3 regions of the Variovorax sp. F042 genome follow, and region 1 is predicted to be linked to each of the others. Evidence: predicted binding sites of a transcription regulator. Region 1 holds the regulator's gene; each other region holds the start of a gene.
What was found. Region 1 encodes LexA, which represses DNA repair genes until DNA is damaged. Its sites were predicted from a motif close to ACTGTATNNNNATACAGT; they were not measured.
Positions count from the first base shown of each region.

Region 2: a site for LexA is predicted at 2,830-2,847, ahead of recA (recombinase RecA). Genes of this name have one in related genera too.
Region 3: a site for LexA is predicted at 2,198-2,215, ahead of ACZYSP_RS13920 (ATP-dependent helicase). Genes of this name have one in related genera too.

Region 1 covers NZ_JBVASX010000001.1:731,037-735,874, forward strand. Annotated here, with positions in the region: gene kdsB (3-deoxy-manno-octulosonate cytidylyltransferase) at 1-517, shown strand, start outside; gene adk (adenylate kinase) at 652-1,308, shown strand; gene ACZYSP_RS03545 (asparaginase) at 1,357-2,322, opposite strand; gene lexA (transcriptional repressor LexA) at 2,396-3,079, shown strand; gene ACZYSP_RS03555 (hypothetical protein) at 3,218-3,583, shown strand; gene ACZYSP_RS03560 (D-2-hydroxyacid dehydrogenase family protein) at 3,674-4,681, shown strand; gene ACZYSP_RS03565 (MFS transporter) at 4,678-4,838, shown strand, end outside.
Region 2 covers NZ_JBVASX010000006.1:29,906-34,743, forward strand. Annotated here, with positions in the region: gene ACZYSP_RS19640 (mandelate racemase/muconate lactonizing enzyme family protein) at 1-754, shown strand, start outside; gene ACZYSP_RS19645 (polyketide cyclase) at 764-1,192, opposite strand; gene recX (recombination regulator RecX) at 1,176-1,634, opposite strand; gene recA (recombinase RecA) at 1,677-2,783, opposite strand; gene ACZYSP_RS19660 (MarR family winged helix-turn-helix transcriptional regulator) at 2,930-3,415, shown strand; gene ACZYSP_RS19665 (response regulator transcription factor) at 3,479-4,150, shown strand; gene ACZYSP_RS19670 (sensor histidine kinase) at 4,206-4,838, shown strand, end outside.
Region 3 covers NZ_JBVASX010000003.1:233,055-237,892, forward strand. Annotated here, with positions in the region: gene ACZYSP_RS13920 (ATP-dependent helicase) at 65-2,185, opposite strand; gene corA (magnesium/cobalt transporter CorA) at 2,413-3,399, shown strand; gene ACZYSP_RS13930 (phosphoketolase family protein) at 3,520-4,838, shown strand, end outside.

The sequences.
Region 1 (4,838 bases):
GGGCCTTGACGGCGACGACATCGTCGTCAACGTTCAAGGCGACGAGCCGCTGATCGACCCCGCGCTGATCGACGCCGTGGCATCCACGCTGGCCACCCATGCGGAAGCCGCGATGAGCACGGCCGCCCACGAGATCGACTCTGTCGGCGACTTCATGAACCCCAACGTGGTGAAGACCGTGCTCGATGCACAGGGCAACGCCATGTACTTCAGCCGCGCACCAATCCCGTGGTGGCGCGACGGCTCCGCCAACGGCTCGGCGCCTGCGGTACTGCCCACCCCTGCCCCACTGCGCCACATCGGCATCTACGGCTATCGCGCGGGCTTCGTGCGGCAGTTTCCGTCGCTGCCACCGGCTCCCGTCGAGGCGACCGAGGCACTCGAACAGCTGCGCGCGCTGTGGCACGGCCATCGCATCGCGGTACACGTGAGCCATGTCGCGCCCGGGCCGGGCATCGACACGCCCGAAGACCTGGCGCGCGTACGCGCCGTCTTCGCCGCCGCGCCCCCCGCCTGAGGCGCTCCCATGCCTGCGCGAGCGGCCGGAATTCTTCGAGGGCACGCGTGCTATCCTCGACGCAACTCCGCCTTGCCCAGCCCTCGGGCCGACGCTCGGCGCGACACAAAATCTAAGAACCGTCCGAGGACACCATGAGACTAATTTTGCTGGGCGCGCCCGGGGCGGGCAAAGGCACGCAAGCGGCCTTCATTTGCCAGAAATACAGCATCCCCCAGATTTCGACCGGCGACATGCTGCGCGCCGCCGTCAAGGCCGGCACGCCGCTCGGGCTACAGGCCAAGGCCGTCATGGACGCAGGCGCCCTCGTCAGTGACGACCTGATCATCAATCTCGTCAAGGAACGCATTGCGCAGCCCGATTGCGCAGCCGGCTTCCTGTTCGACGGTTTCCCGCGCACCATCCCCCAGGCCGACGCCATGAAGGCAGCCGGCGTCAAGCTCGACTACGTGCTCGAAATCGACGTGCCCTTCGGAGACATCATCGAACGCATGAGCGGCCGCCGCTCGCACCCGGCCTCGGGCCGCACCTACCACGTCAAGTTCAATCCGCCCAAGGTGGAAGGCAAGGACGACGTGACCGGTGAAGACCTGATCCAGCGCGAAGACGACAAGGAAGAAACCGTACGCAAGCGGCTCGACGTGTACAGCCAGCAGACACGCCCGCTGGTCGACTACTACTCCGCCTGGGCCAAGACCGACCCGGCCGCCGCGCCGAAGTACCGTGCCATCAAGGGCGTGGGCACGGTTGACGAGATCACGCAGCGTGCGCTGGCTGCACTGAGCAGCTGATCCTGATCTGATTTCCGAAACCGCCCCTTCAATGGGGCGGTTTTGTTTTCACCCCAGCAGTTCCAGCATCAGCGCGATGCGCGCCTTCACGGGCGTCAGCGCACCCGCATCGCGGAGCTGATCCCCGGCCTTCGGCAGGATGCGTCCATTCGCGCAGCGAGTAGCTCGAACCACCGCAACGCCCGCGTCCTGCGCCTTGAGCGCTGACGCTTCCAACGCATGGTGCAGGGTGCCGTTGCCGGTGGCGGCGAGCACCAGCCCGCGCACGGGCCCGGCAGCGCCGTGCTGCAGCAGGGCTTCGATCACAGCTCCGCTGGCGCCGGCATGGCTCATGACGATCTCGACGCGGGGCCACTGCACGCTGGTCGCCTCGAAGAGCTTCGACGCCTGCGACGCCGATCCCTCAGGCCACTCCCGGACACGGCGTACCTCTCCTTCCTCGACGTAGCCGACCGGCCCCGCATCACCTGAAGCAAAAGCATCGAGTCGGTAGGTGTGCACTTTCTGGATGTCGATGCCGCTGTGGATTGCGCCGGCGCACACCACGGTCACGCCCCGTGCGCCTTCCGTCGCGGCAACGCTGATGGCGTCGCGCACGTTCTGCGGTCCATCGGGCGCCAGTGCGGTGGCCGGGCGCATCGCGCAGGTGAGCACCACGGGCTTGGACGGAGCCAGCACCGAGTGCAGGAAGAACGCCGTCTCTTCGAGCGTGTCGGTGCCATGCGTGATCACCACACCCGCCACGTCGGCCTGCGCCAACCAGTGCGCACAGCGTCGGGCCAACTGCTGCCAGATGTCGAACGACATGTCCTTGCTGTCGACCTGCGCCACCTGCTCTGCCTCCAGAGCGACGCCCTCGGGCGCCTCGATCCCGCCCAGCAGGTCGGCCACGCCCACCTGCCCGGCGGTGTAGCCGATGTTGTCGCCGCTGCTGGCGGCCCGGCCGGCAATGGTGCCGCCGGTGCCCAAAACCACCACACGACGGCGCACTTCAGGCGAAGAGGAATTGACCATGGCTTGTCAACTTTTAAAAACTGGTTAAAAATACAGGTACTGGATATCTAGCCAGTGCCGCAAGGAACCACATATGCAGTTCGCCGTGAAGCTTACAGCCCGCCAGCAGCAGATCCTGGATCTCATCCAGAGCGCCATCGCACGCACCGGTGCGCCACCCACGCGCGCCGAAATCGCCAATGAGCTCGGGTTCAAGTCGGCCAACGCCGCCGAAGAGCACCTGCAGGCACTAGCCCGCAAGGGCGTCATCGAGCTGGTCAGCGGCACCTCCCGCGGCATCCGCCTCAAGGGCGACGCCCTGCGCTCCCTCAATGAAACGCGCCACCGCGAGGGCGGCCAGTTCTCGCTCTCGCTGCCCGGCATGGCCCAACTGGCGTTGCCGCTCATCGGTCGCGTCGCAGCCGGCTCCCCCATCCTCGCGCAAGAGCACGTCGACCAGACCTACTACGTCGAGAACACGTTGTTCCAGCGCCAGCCCGACTACCTGCTCAAGGTGCGCGGCATGTCGATGCGCGACGCCGGCATCATGGATGGCGACCTTCTCGCGGTGCAAGCCACCAAGGAAGCGCGCAACGGCCAGATCGTGGTCGCGCGCCTGGGTGACGAAGTGACCGTCAAGCGCCTGAAGCGCAACAAGCAGGTCATCGAGCTGCACGCCGAGAACCCCGACTACCCGACCATCATCGTCCAGCCCGGCGAGCCGTTCGAAATCGAAGGCCTCGCAGTGGGGCTCATCCGCAACACCATGCTGATGTAGGCCTCACGGCCTGCTTTCCGCAGCACCCCATCCGGCAGCAACAGGTGGCGGGCGTATGGCGAAGAGTCGCCATCACCCTGTCGCGGCCGATTCAAGAAATCCTGCCTGTGTTCAACCTCATACTTTTTTGGAGTTCACATGGGAATCGCCCTCCTCGCCATCGCTGATTTCTGGATGCCGCTGCAATCGCTGGCCAACCGCCTGATGCCGGCACGCCGCCCTCACCGCAGGGATCACCTCGACGCAGCTGAAACCTCGGCCGGATTGCGCTATGTGGCAGTACGCCCCGCCTGCACTGCCCGCTCCAGCGGCACTGCAACGCCCACAGCACCGGCGCGCCCGTTGCGCGTGGTCCGCGTGGTCGACGGCAAGGGCCAGCAGCACAGCAACCGCGTCGTGATCTCTGGCCGCATGGCCGACGTCTGCGCCGAACTCGACCGGCTGGCAGCACTCGAAACCGCCGAAACCATGGCCACGGCCCCGCGCTCGACACGCCTGCATTGAGCCCGAACACCCCTGCGAGCGGCTGTGGGGGCGGGTATCCAAACGTTCACGGGCACGACATTCCAATGCTGCGAGGCACAATGGCACGCCATGAACATTGTGATCCTCGACGATTACCAGGACGCCGTGCGCAAATTGCGCTGCGCCGCCAAGCTGGACGCGTACGCGGCCAAGGTCTACACCAACACGGTGAAGGGCATCGGGCAACTATCGGTCCGCCTCAAGGATGCCGACGTGATCGTGCTGATCCGCGAGCGCACCCATATCTCGCGCCAGCTGATCGAGAAGCTACCCAAGCTCAAGCTCATCTCGCAGACCGGGCGCGTCGCCGGGCATATCGACGTCGCAGCCTGCACCGAGCGCGGCGTGGCGGTGGCGGAAGGCTCGGGCTCTCCGCAGGCGCCTGCGGAGCTCACCTGGGCGCTCATCATGGCTGCCATGCGCCGGCTGCCCCAGTACATCAGCAACCTCAAGCACGGTGCTTGGCAACAGTCAGGCCTCAAGTCGGCCTCGATGCCGCCCAACTTCGGGCTCGGCTCGGTACTCAAGGGCAAGACGCTGTGCATCTGGGGCTATGGCCGCATCGGCCAGCTGGTCGCGCGCTATGGGCAGGCCTTCGGAATGCAGGTCGTGATCTGGGGCCGTGAAGCCAGCTGCGCCAAGGCCCGTTCCGACGGCTTCCAGGTCGCGCAGAACCGCCACGAGTTCTTCGCCGCTGCAGACGTGCTGTCGGTGCATCTGCGGCTCAACGAAGAAACCAACGGCCTCATCACGCTGGAAGACCTCTCGCGCATGAAGCCGACGGCGCTTTTCGTCAACACCTCGCGCGCCGAACTGGTCGAAGCCGACGCCCTGCTCGCCGCACTCAACCGCGGCCGCCCCGGGCTGGCCGCCATCGACGTGTTCGAGAGCGAACCGCCGTTGCAAGGCCACGCGCTGCTGCGCCTCGAGAACTGCATCTGCACGCCGCACATCGGCTACGTCGAGCAGGAAAGCTACGAGAGCTATTTCGGGCAGGCCTTCGACAACGTCGTGAGCTACATCAACGGCAACCCCACGAACATCGTGAATCCCGGCGCGCTGCAGGTCCGCCGGTGAGGCGGCCAGCGCCACAGGGTGCGCTCTGGGCGTTGCTCGTTGGCAATTTCGTGATCGGCACGGGCGTGATGGTGGTGCCCGGCACGCTCAATGAAATCAGCGCATCGCTCTCGGTCACGGTCGCCACCGCGGGGCAACTGATCACTGCCGCCGCCGC
Region 2 (4,838 bases), on a different contig from region 1:
CCTGCCGCTGTGGCGGCTGGCCGGTGGTGCGCAGGCGCGCGTGCCGGTCTACACGACCGAGGGCGGCTGGCTGCACATCGAGCCCGCACAACTCGTCGAGCAGACGCTCGCTGCGAAGGCCGACGGCTTTCTCGGCGCGAAGATCAAGGTCGGCAAGCCGCATGTGGCGCAGGACATCGCGCGCCTCTCGGCCGTGCGCGAGGCCGTGGGTGCGGACTTCGAGCTGATGGTCGATGCCAACCAGAGCTTCACCGCGGCAGAGGCCATTCGCCGCGCGCGCCAGTACGCGCCGCTCGACCTGGCATGGTTCGAGGAGCCGATGCCGGCCGAGCACGTGCGCGGGCACGCGCAGCTGCTGGCGAGCACCAGCGTGCCTATCGCGGTGGGCGAATCGATGTACCACCCCTCGCAGTTCGCGGAATACATCCAGCAAGGCGCCTGCTCCATCGTGCAGGCCGACGTGGCGCGCGTGGGCGGCATCACGCCGTGGCTGAAGATTGCGCACCTCGCGGAGGCGCACAACATCGCGATGTGCCCGCACTTCCTGATGGAACTGCACGTGAGCCTGTGCGCGGCCGTGCCGAACGCGCGCTGGGTGGAATACATCCCGCAGCTCGACGACCTCACGACGAGCCGGCTGCGCATCGAAGGCGGCCATGCGGTGGCGCCGGAGACGCCGGGGCTGGGCATCGAGTGGGATGCCGAGCAGCTGAAGGCGCGGCGCAAGTTCACGCCGATCGTGGTGCGCGGCTGAGTCGATCAGTCAGTCTGCTTCGAGCAGGTTGCGCAGCGCCTGCAGGTCGCGGGCGATCCACTGCGCATCGCGCTCGAAGGCCGAATCGTCCATGTGCGGCTGGCGCAGCAGCGTGAACTGCAGCTCGCAGGCGTCCGGCGCAACGCCGATCACGCGAAACGGCAGGTAGACCTCGGGCACGCCTTCGGGCGCGACCCAGTGGTCGAGCACACCGAGATCGTTGCGCGGCGCGAAGCGCATGCGGGCCTCGCCGCTCTCGGGCGTGCGCACGATCCAGTGGTCGCCATGCGGCACCAGCGCGCTCTTGGCGAGGCCGCTGGCCCAGTCGGGCAGGCGCTTCGGATCTGCCGCCAGCACATAGGCGCGGCGCCATTCGCACTGCACGCGCTGAGTGATGACGCGGGACTGCGCGGCGTGGTCTTCATTCGTCGGTTTCATCGAAATCGCTCCTGAGTACCTTGGACACGACGGCGCCCGAAAAACCGCGCGCCATCAGGAATCGCATCTGCTTGGCCCGCTCCTTCGCGTCAGCGGGCGGCGCGTCGAAGCGGTGGCGCCACAGGGCCGTGGCGCGTTCGACTTCTGTCTCTTGCAGGCTGGCCACCGCTTCTGCGATGGCCTCGGGCGCGATGCCCTTGGCCTGCAGCTCCTGCTTCACCCGCAGCGCGCCCGAGCGGGCAGCGCGCTGGTTGAGTACAGAGGCCACCACGCGCGGCTCGCTGATGAAGTCTTTCGCTGCCAGCTCGTCGAGCGCCTTTGCCAGCGTGCCGGGCTCTTCTTCATGCTTTGCCAGTTTGCGTTCCAACTCTGCGCGCGAATGCTCGCGCTGGCTCAGCAGGCGCAGTGCGCGGCCTTTGAGGGACGGGGCGTTGAATGCCATTCGGGGGTCGCTCGCGCGGCCCCCGGGGAGCCGCGCTCTGGCTTATTCGCCCTTGTCGGCCTTCTCGGCCTTGGCAGCCTTCTGCGGCTTCTCTGGCGTGGCGCCGGCATCGGCGGCCAACAGCGGGATGCCCAGCGACTCGCGCACCTTGTTCTCGATCTCGCGCGACAGCTCGGGGTTCTCGCGCAGGAACTCGCGGGCGTTGTCGCGGCCCTGGCCGATCTTCTCGCCGTTGTAGGCGTACCAGGCGCCCGACTTGTCGACGATCTTGGCGGTCACGCCCATGTCGATGATCTCGCCTTCGCGGCTGATGCCTTCGCCGAACAGGATGTCGAACTCCGCCGTCTTGAACGGGGGCGAGACCTTGTTCTTCACCACCTTCACCTTGGTTTCGTTGCCGATGGCCTCGTCGCCCTTCTTGATGGTGCCGATGCGGCGGATGTCCAGGCGCACCGAGGCGTAGAACTTCAGCGCGTTGCCGCCGGTGGTGGTTTCGGGCGAGCCGAACATCACGCCGATCTTCATGCGGATCTGGTTGATGAAGATGACCATGCAGTTGGTCTTCTTGATCGTGGCCGTGAGCTTGCGCAGTGCCTGGCTCATCAGGCGGGCCTGCAGGCCGGGCAGCGAGTCGCCCATTTCGCCTTCGATTTCAGCCTTGGGCGTGAGCGCGGCCACCGAGTCGATGACGATCAGGTCGACGGCGCCGGAGCGCACCAGCGAGTCGACGATTTCAAGGGCCTGCTCGCCGGTGTCGGGCTGGCTGATCAGCAGGTCGGACAGGTTCACGCCGAGCTTCTGGGCGTATTGCACGTCGAGGGCGTGCTCGGCATCGACGAAGGCGCAGGTGCCGGCCTGCTTCTGCATGGCGGCAATGACTTGCAGCGTGAGCGTGGTCTTGCCCGACGATTCCGGGCCGTAGATTTCGATCACGCGGCCGCGCGGCAGGCCGCCGACGCCCAGCGCGATGTCCAGGCCCAGCGAGCCGGTGGAAACCACCTGGATGTCTTCGAGCGCCTCGCCTTCGCCGAGCCGCATGATCGTGCCCTTGCCGAACTGCTTTTCGATCTGTGCCAGCGCGGCTTGCAGCGCCTTGGCTTTTTCACTGTTGGCGACCGAGATGCTTGCGCCCTTGACGACTGCGTCCATGTGGAAACTCCTTGAAAATCAACGGTTTGTGTTGGGTTTCATCCGATCTGCTTTTAACTACAGGCTGGATGCTTGAACAGTAGTGTAGGGGCTGATGGGTTGGCGCAAACCCATTTTTTGGTCAGTTTGCTTTACCATTTGCCACCATGGCTGAAGCCGCTTTCCCGACCGACCCCGATGCCTGGCGCCAGACCCACCTGGGCCGCCTGCTCGGCCACGCCATGCGCCGCTTCGACGAGCGCGTGCTGGAGTTGATGGCGCACGACGTCGACGTGCCGCTGGCGCTGTCGAACCTCGCGGCGCGCGCGCAGGTGAGCGCGGCGCACATCCACATCACGCGGCACCTGGCGCGCGAGGGCTCGCGCCTCACGGAGCTGGCCGAGCGCGCCGGCATGACCAAGCAGGCAATGGGGGCGCTGGTCGACCAGTGCGAAGCCTGGGGGCTGGTCACGCGCGGGCCCGATCCGCTCGATGCGCGGGCGCGGCGCGTGCTCTTCACCGCCGACGGGCTGGCCTGGCTAGACGCCTTCCGCAGCGCGGTGACGCAGGCCGAGAGCGAGTTCCGAAGCAGCGTCGGCGACGAGATCGCCACCGTGGTAACCATCGGACTGGAAGCCTACACAGCGGGCTAGACTCGCCCCAGAGACAAATGTGAACGGCGCCGGTTTGGCGCCCGAACGGGCCGGAGGTGACGCATGCGGATTCTGATTGCCGAAGACGACCAGGTGCTGGCCGATGCCCTGCTGCGCAGCCTGCGCACCTCGGGCGCGGCGGTCGACCACGTGGCGAACGGCTCGCAGGCCGACACCGCGCTCATGACGCACGACGAGTTCGACCTGCTGATCCTCGACCTCGGGCTGCCCAGCCTGCACGGCATCGAGATCCTCAAGCGCCTGCGCGCGCGCGGCTCGCAGCTGCCGGTGCTGGTGCTCACCGCGGCCGACAGCGTCGAGGAACGCGTCAAGGGCCTGGACCACGGCGCCGACGACTACATGGCCAAGCCCTTCAGCCTGCAGGAGCTCGAAGCGCGCGTGCGCGCCCTCACGCGGCGCGGCATGGGCACCACCAGCAACGCGATCCGCCACGGCCCGCTGGTGTACGACCAGGCCGGCCGCGTGGCCACCATCGACGGCAAGATGATCGAGCTGTCGGCGCGCGAACTCGGCCTGCTCGAAGTGCTGCTGCAGCGCGCCGGCCGGCTGGTGAGCAAGGACCAGCTGGTCGACCGGCTGTGCGAATGGGGCGAGGAGGTGAGCCTCAACGCCATCGAGGTCTACATCCACCGCTTGCGCAAGAAGATCGAGAAGGGGCCGGTGCGCATCGCGACGGTGCGCGGGCTGGGCTACTGCCTCGAAAAGATCCAGTGACGACGACGCGGCAGCCGCCACGCGCGGGCGGCGGCACGCCGGAGGACTCGGCGCGATGAAGCTCTTTCAGCGTGCGCAGCGCTCGCTTTTCGGCGAGATCCTCGACTGGATGCTCACGCCGCTGCTGCTGCTGGTGCCGGTGAGCATCGGCGTCACCTGGCTGGTGGCGCAGGGCATTGCCAACGCGCCCTTCGACCGCGCGCTCGAACACAACGTGAAGGCCCTGGCCGAACTGGTGACGGTGAAGGAAGGGCATACGCAGTTCGTGCTGTCGCAATCGGCGCGCGAGATCCTGCGGGCCGACGACGCCGGCCACGTGTACTACCAGCTGCTCGACGGCCACGACACGCTGCTGAGCGGCGAGCGCGACATTCCGATGCCCGGCCTCGACGAGCCGCTGCCGGCCGGCCAGGTGTTCCTGCACAACAGCGCCCTGCATGGCAAGGAAGTGCGCGTGGCCTCGATGTGGATCGCCAGCGGCACCGACGACGTGCCGCCCACGCTGCTGCAGCTGGCCGAGACGCGCGAGAAGCAGTCGGTGCTCGCGGCCGAGATCATCAAGGGCGTGCTGCTGCCGCAGTTCGCCATCCTGCCGCTGGCGGTGCTGCTGATCTGGCTGGCGCTGGTGCGCGGCATCAAGCCGCTGTCGGTGGTGGAGGCGCGCATCCGCGAGCGGCGCCCGGGCGAC
Region 3 (4,838 bases), on a different contig from region 1:
AATGTTTCAGCCCCGGTCCACGTGTGACCCTGCCACCGGAAGGGCCAGCAGCCCGCTCAGCGATTCAGCGCCAGGCCGCGCGCATCCGGTTGCGCAGGTCGATCACCGCGCTCGGCGGCGGCACGGCCGGCGGGCGTACCGGCGGAGGCGGCCAGGTCTGCTGCTCGAAGCCTTCGAGATCGGCATCGGCGATGAAGCGCGTGCGGTTGGCATACAAGTGCCGGTCGCCGCGCGCCGCTTGCTGCGTGATGTGGAAGCGCTGCGGTATCAGCAGGTGCAGGTGGTCGCGCGCCCGGGTCATTGCCACGTACAGCAGCCGGCGCTCTTCTTCCAGCTCGTGCGCGCTCTGCGCTACGTCGGCCGGCAGGCAGCCGTCGACCACGTTGAGCACGTGCACCGAATTCCACTCCTGCCCCTTGGCCGAATGGATGGTCGAGAGGATCAGGTAGTCCTCGTCGAGCAGCGGCGGGCCCGGACGGTCACTGGTGGCTTCGGGCGGGTCGAGCGTGAGTTCGGTGAGGAAGCGTTCGCGCGAGGCATATCCGGCCGCGAGCCGCGCCAGTTGCTCCACGTCTGCGCGCCGCACGCCGGAGGTGTCTTCGTACAGCCGCTCAAGGTGCGGCAGATACCAGTCCATTGCCAGCTCGACATCGGCCGGCCACTTCAGCGCGGGTGCGCGCAAGGCGGCGTAGGCCTCGGCAAAGTCGGCCCACTGCGCGCGTGCCGCGGAAGGCGGCACGAAGTCGCGCACCGCCGCAGCGGGGTCGGCCGCCTGGTCCATCGCATCGAGCAGGCGCGCGCCCGTGACAGGGCCGATGCCCGGGATCAGCTGCGTCACGCGAAAGCCCGCCATGCGACCGCGCGGGTTCTGCGCAAAGCGCAGCACCGCGAGCAGGTCCTTCACGTGCGAAGCCTCGAGAAACTTGAGCCCGCCGAACTTCACGAACGGGATGTTGCGCCGCGCCAGTTCGAGTTCGAGCGCCGCGCTGTGCGTCGAAGTGCGGAACAGCACCGCCTGCGACTTCAGCGCGAGCCCGCCCTCGCGGTGCGCCAGCACCTTGTCGGCCACCCAGCGCGCCTGCCCCGCTTCGTCGGGCACGAGCACCAGCAGCGGCTTGCCGGCCGAGGGCTTGTCGGTCCACAGCGTCTTGGCATGCCGCTCGGCCGCATGCGCGATCACGCGGTTCGAGACATCGAGGATCGGTTGCGTCGAACGGTAGTTGCGCTCCAGCGTGACCACGCGCGCGGCCTGCGTGAACTGCGACGGAAAGTCGAGGATGTTGCGCACCGTCGCGCCGCGAAAGGAATAGATCGACTGCGCGTCATCGCCCACCACTGTCACACCGCGCCCGTCGGGCTTGATCGCGAGCAGGATCGAAGCCTGCAGCAGATTGGTGTCCTGGTACTCGTCGACCAGCACGTGGTCGAAGCGCTCACCGATGTGCGCAGCCAGCGCGGGCTCGGCGGCCATCTCGGCCCAGTAGAGCAGCAGGTCGTCGTAGTCGAGCACGTTCTGCCGCTGCTTGGCCTCTACGTAGGCGCCGAACAGCTTCTTCAGTTCGGCCTCCCATTCGCCGCACCAGGGAAAGGCCTCCTTCAGCACATCGGCCAGCGGCGCGCGCGTGTTCACGCAGCGCGAGTAGATCGACAGGCAGGTGCCCTTGCGCGGAAAACGATTGACGGTGGAAGACAGGCCCAGCTCGTGGCGCATCAGCCCCATCAGGTCTTCGGCATCGCCGCGGTCGTGGATGGTGAAGTTCTCGTCGAGCCCGATCTGCGGCGCGTACTCGCGCAACAGCCGCGCGCCAATGCCGTGGAAGGTGCCGGCCCAAGGCAGCGCGGGCGGGGCTTCGGACTTCAGGCCGAGCACGCGTGCCAGCACCTGGCCTGCGCGGCGCTCCATCTCCTGCGCGGCACGGCGCGAGAAGGTCAGCAGCAGCAGGCGCTGCGGATCGACACCGCCGGCAATGAGGTGTGCGACACGGTGCGCCAGCGTGCTGGTCTTGCCCGAACCTGCGCCGGCGATCACGAGCAGTGGCCGATCGTCACGCTCGGCAATGGCTGCTCCCACCCCATGTTCGACCGCCGCGCGCTGCGCGTCGTTGAGCGTGGCCAACGCGGCGGCCAGGCGCTCGGCCTGGGTCTTCGCGGCAGCGGAAAAAACGGGGAGCGCAGCGGTCTGCATGGGCACGACTTTACTGTATGCCCGTCCAGTCCAGCCACCGTGCTGCCATGTGGCCGGTGACATAATCGCGCCTCGCTGCAACCGGAGATTCTTCCCAATGGAAACCGCCCCGTCTCGGCAGCTTTCAACTCCCTTTCACTGACGCGTTTTTCTTAGCGCACGTCGGGCCCGGGAATTGAAAGCGCCCCTCCCTCGCCCATCGTTCAGTCATTCCCGGGAGTGAGCCAATGCTCAACATCTTCACGCTCGCCAACGGCCGCCTCGTTCAGGAAGAAATCGAGGCGCTCGAAGAGCTCTCCAAGTTCCAGCCGATCTGGGTCGACCTCGAGTCGCCCACGCTCGAAGAAAAGCGCTGGATCAAGCAGTACTACGGCCTGTCCATTCCCGAAGACGCGATGGACGAGGACATCGAGGAGTCGGCCCGCTTCTACGAAGAAGACAACGGCGAGCTGCACATCCGCTCCGACTTCTTGATCGACGACGACGAAGACCCGCGCACCGTGCGGGTGGCCTTCATCCTCAACCAGCACAACACCGACCTGCGCAGTCGCGGCGTGCTGTTCTCGATCCACGACGAAGACGTGCCCGTGTTCCGCCTGCTGCGCATGCGTGCGCGCCGCGCACCGGGGCTGATCGAAGACGCCAAGGAAGTGATGCTCAAGCTCTTCGACGCCGACGCCGAATACTCGGCCGACACGCTGGAGAACATCTACGACGAGCTCGAAGTGGCCGGCAAGAAGGTGCTCTCGGGCAATGTCAGCGACGAGCTGGCCGGCGAAGTGCTCGGCGCCATCGCGCGGCAGGAAGACTTGAACGGCCGCATCCGCCGCAACGTGATGGACACGCGCCGCGCGGTCAGCTTCATGATGCGCAGCAAGATGCTCAACGCCGAGCAGTTCGAGGAAGCCCGGCAGATCCTGCGCGACATCGAGTCGCTCGACAACCACACGGCCTTCCTCTTCGACAAGATCAACTTCCTGATGGATGCGACCGTCGGTTTCATCAACATCAACCAGAACAAGACCATCAAGATCTTCTCGGTGGCCAGCGTCGCGCTGCTGCCGCCCACGCTGATCGCCAGCATCTACGGCATGAACTTCAAGTTCATGCCGGAGCTCGACTGGGCCATGGGCTATCCGTATGCCATCGTGCTGATGGCGGCCAGCGCGCTGGTGCCGATGTGGTACTTCCGCCGGCGCGGCTGGCTCAAGTAGCCTGAGCGGGGCGCGCCGGCGCGCGCAGCCTCACGGGCGCTTTCCTGACAGGGCGGTGCGCATGCGCGCCGCATGATGGTCCGATGGCCGGCGCCGCTTCGGTCCATCGGAGCCGTCCCCATGCCACATTCCCCCTCCCCTGCCATCCCCGCGCGCTTCGCGTTGCTCGACGCCTGGTGGCGCGCCGCCAACTACCTGTCCGCGGGGCAGATCTACCTGATGGGCAACCCGCTGCTGCGGGAGCCGCTGGCCCTCGAGCACATCAAGCCGCGCCTGCTCGGGCACTGGGGAACCACGCCGGGGCTCAACTTCATCTACGCCCACATGAACCGCGCCATCAACGCGCGCGACCTCGATGCCATCTTCATCGCCGGCCCCGGCCACGGCGGGCCGGGCGTGGTGGCCAGCACCTACCTCGAAGGCACCTACACCGAGGTCTACCCGCACATCTCGCGCGACACCGAAGGCCTGAAGCGGCTGTTCACGCAGTTCTCGTTTCCGGGCGGCATCCCGAGCCATGTGTCGCCGGAAACGCCGGGGTCGATCCATGAGGGCGGCGAGCTCGGCTATTCGCTGCTGCATGCGTACGGCGCGGTGTTCGACAACCCCGAGCTGCTGGCCTGCTGCGTCATCGGCGACGGCGAGGCCGAAACCGGCGCGCTCGCGGCCAGCTGGCATTCCAACAAGTTCCTCAACCCCGCGCGCGACGGCGCGGTGCTGCCGATCCTGCATCTCAACGGCTACAAGATCGCCGGCCCAACCGTGCTCGCGCGAGTCGGCGACGAGCAGCTCACGCAGCTGATGCGCGGCCACGGCTACGAACCGCGCTTCGTGTCGGGCCACGACCCCGCGCTGATGCACGGCCTGATGGCGGACGCACTCGACGCTTCGCTCGATGCGATCCGTGCAATCCAGGTGGAGGCGCGCTCGGACGGCTTCGGACAGCGGCATCGCTGGCCGATGATCGTGCTGCGCTCGCCCAAGGGCTGGACCGGGCCGAAGACGGTGGACGGCGTGCGCATCGAAGGCACGCAGCGCGCGCACCAGGTGCCGCTGACCGGCTTTGCCGAGAAGCCGGCCCACATCGCGCTGCTGCAGGAATGGATGCAGAGCTATCGCCCCGAAGAACTGTTCGATGCCGACGGCGCCCTGCGCGCCGACATCGCCGCCCTCGCGCCTCGAGGCACGCGCCGCATGAGCGCGAACCCGCACACCAACGGTGGCCTGCTGCTCAAGAACCTCAAGCTGCCCGACTTCCGCGACTACGCCGTGGCGGTGCCGAAGCCAGGCGCCGTCGACGCCGAGGCCACGCGCGTCACCGGCGAGTTCCTGCGCGACGTGATGCGGCTCAACGCCGGCGAGCGCAATTTCCGGATCATGGGCCCGGACGAGACCACGTCGAACCGCCTGGGCGCGGTCTTCGAGGCGACCGACCGCAT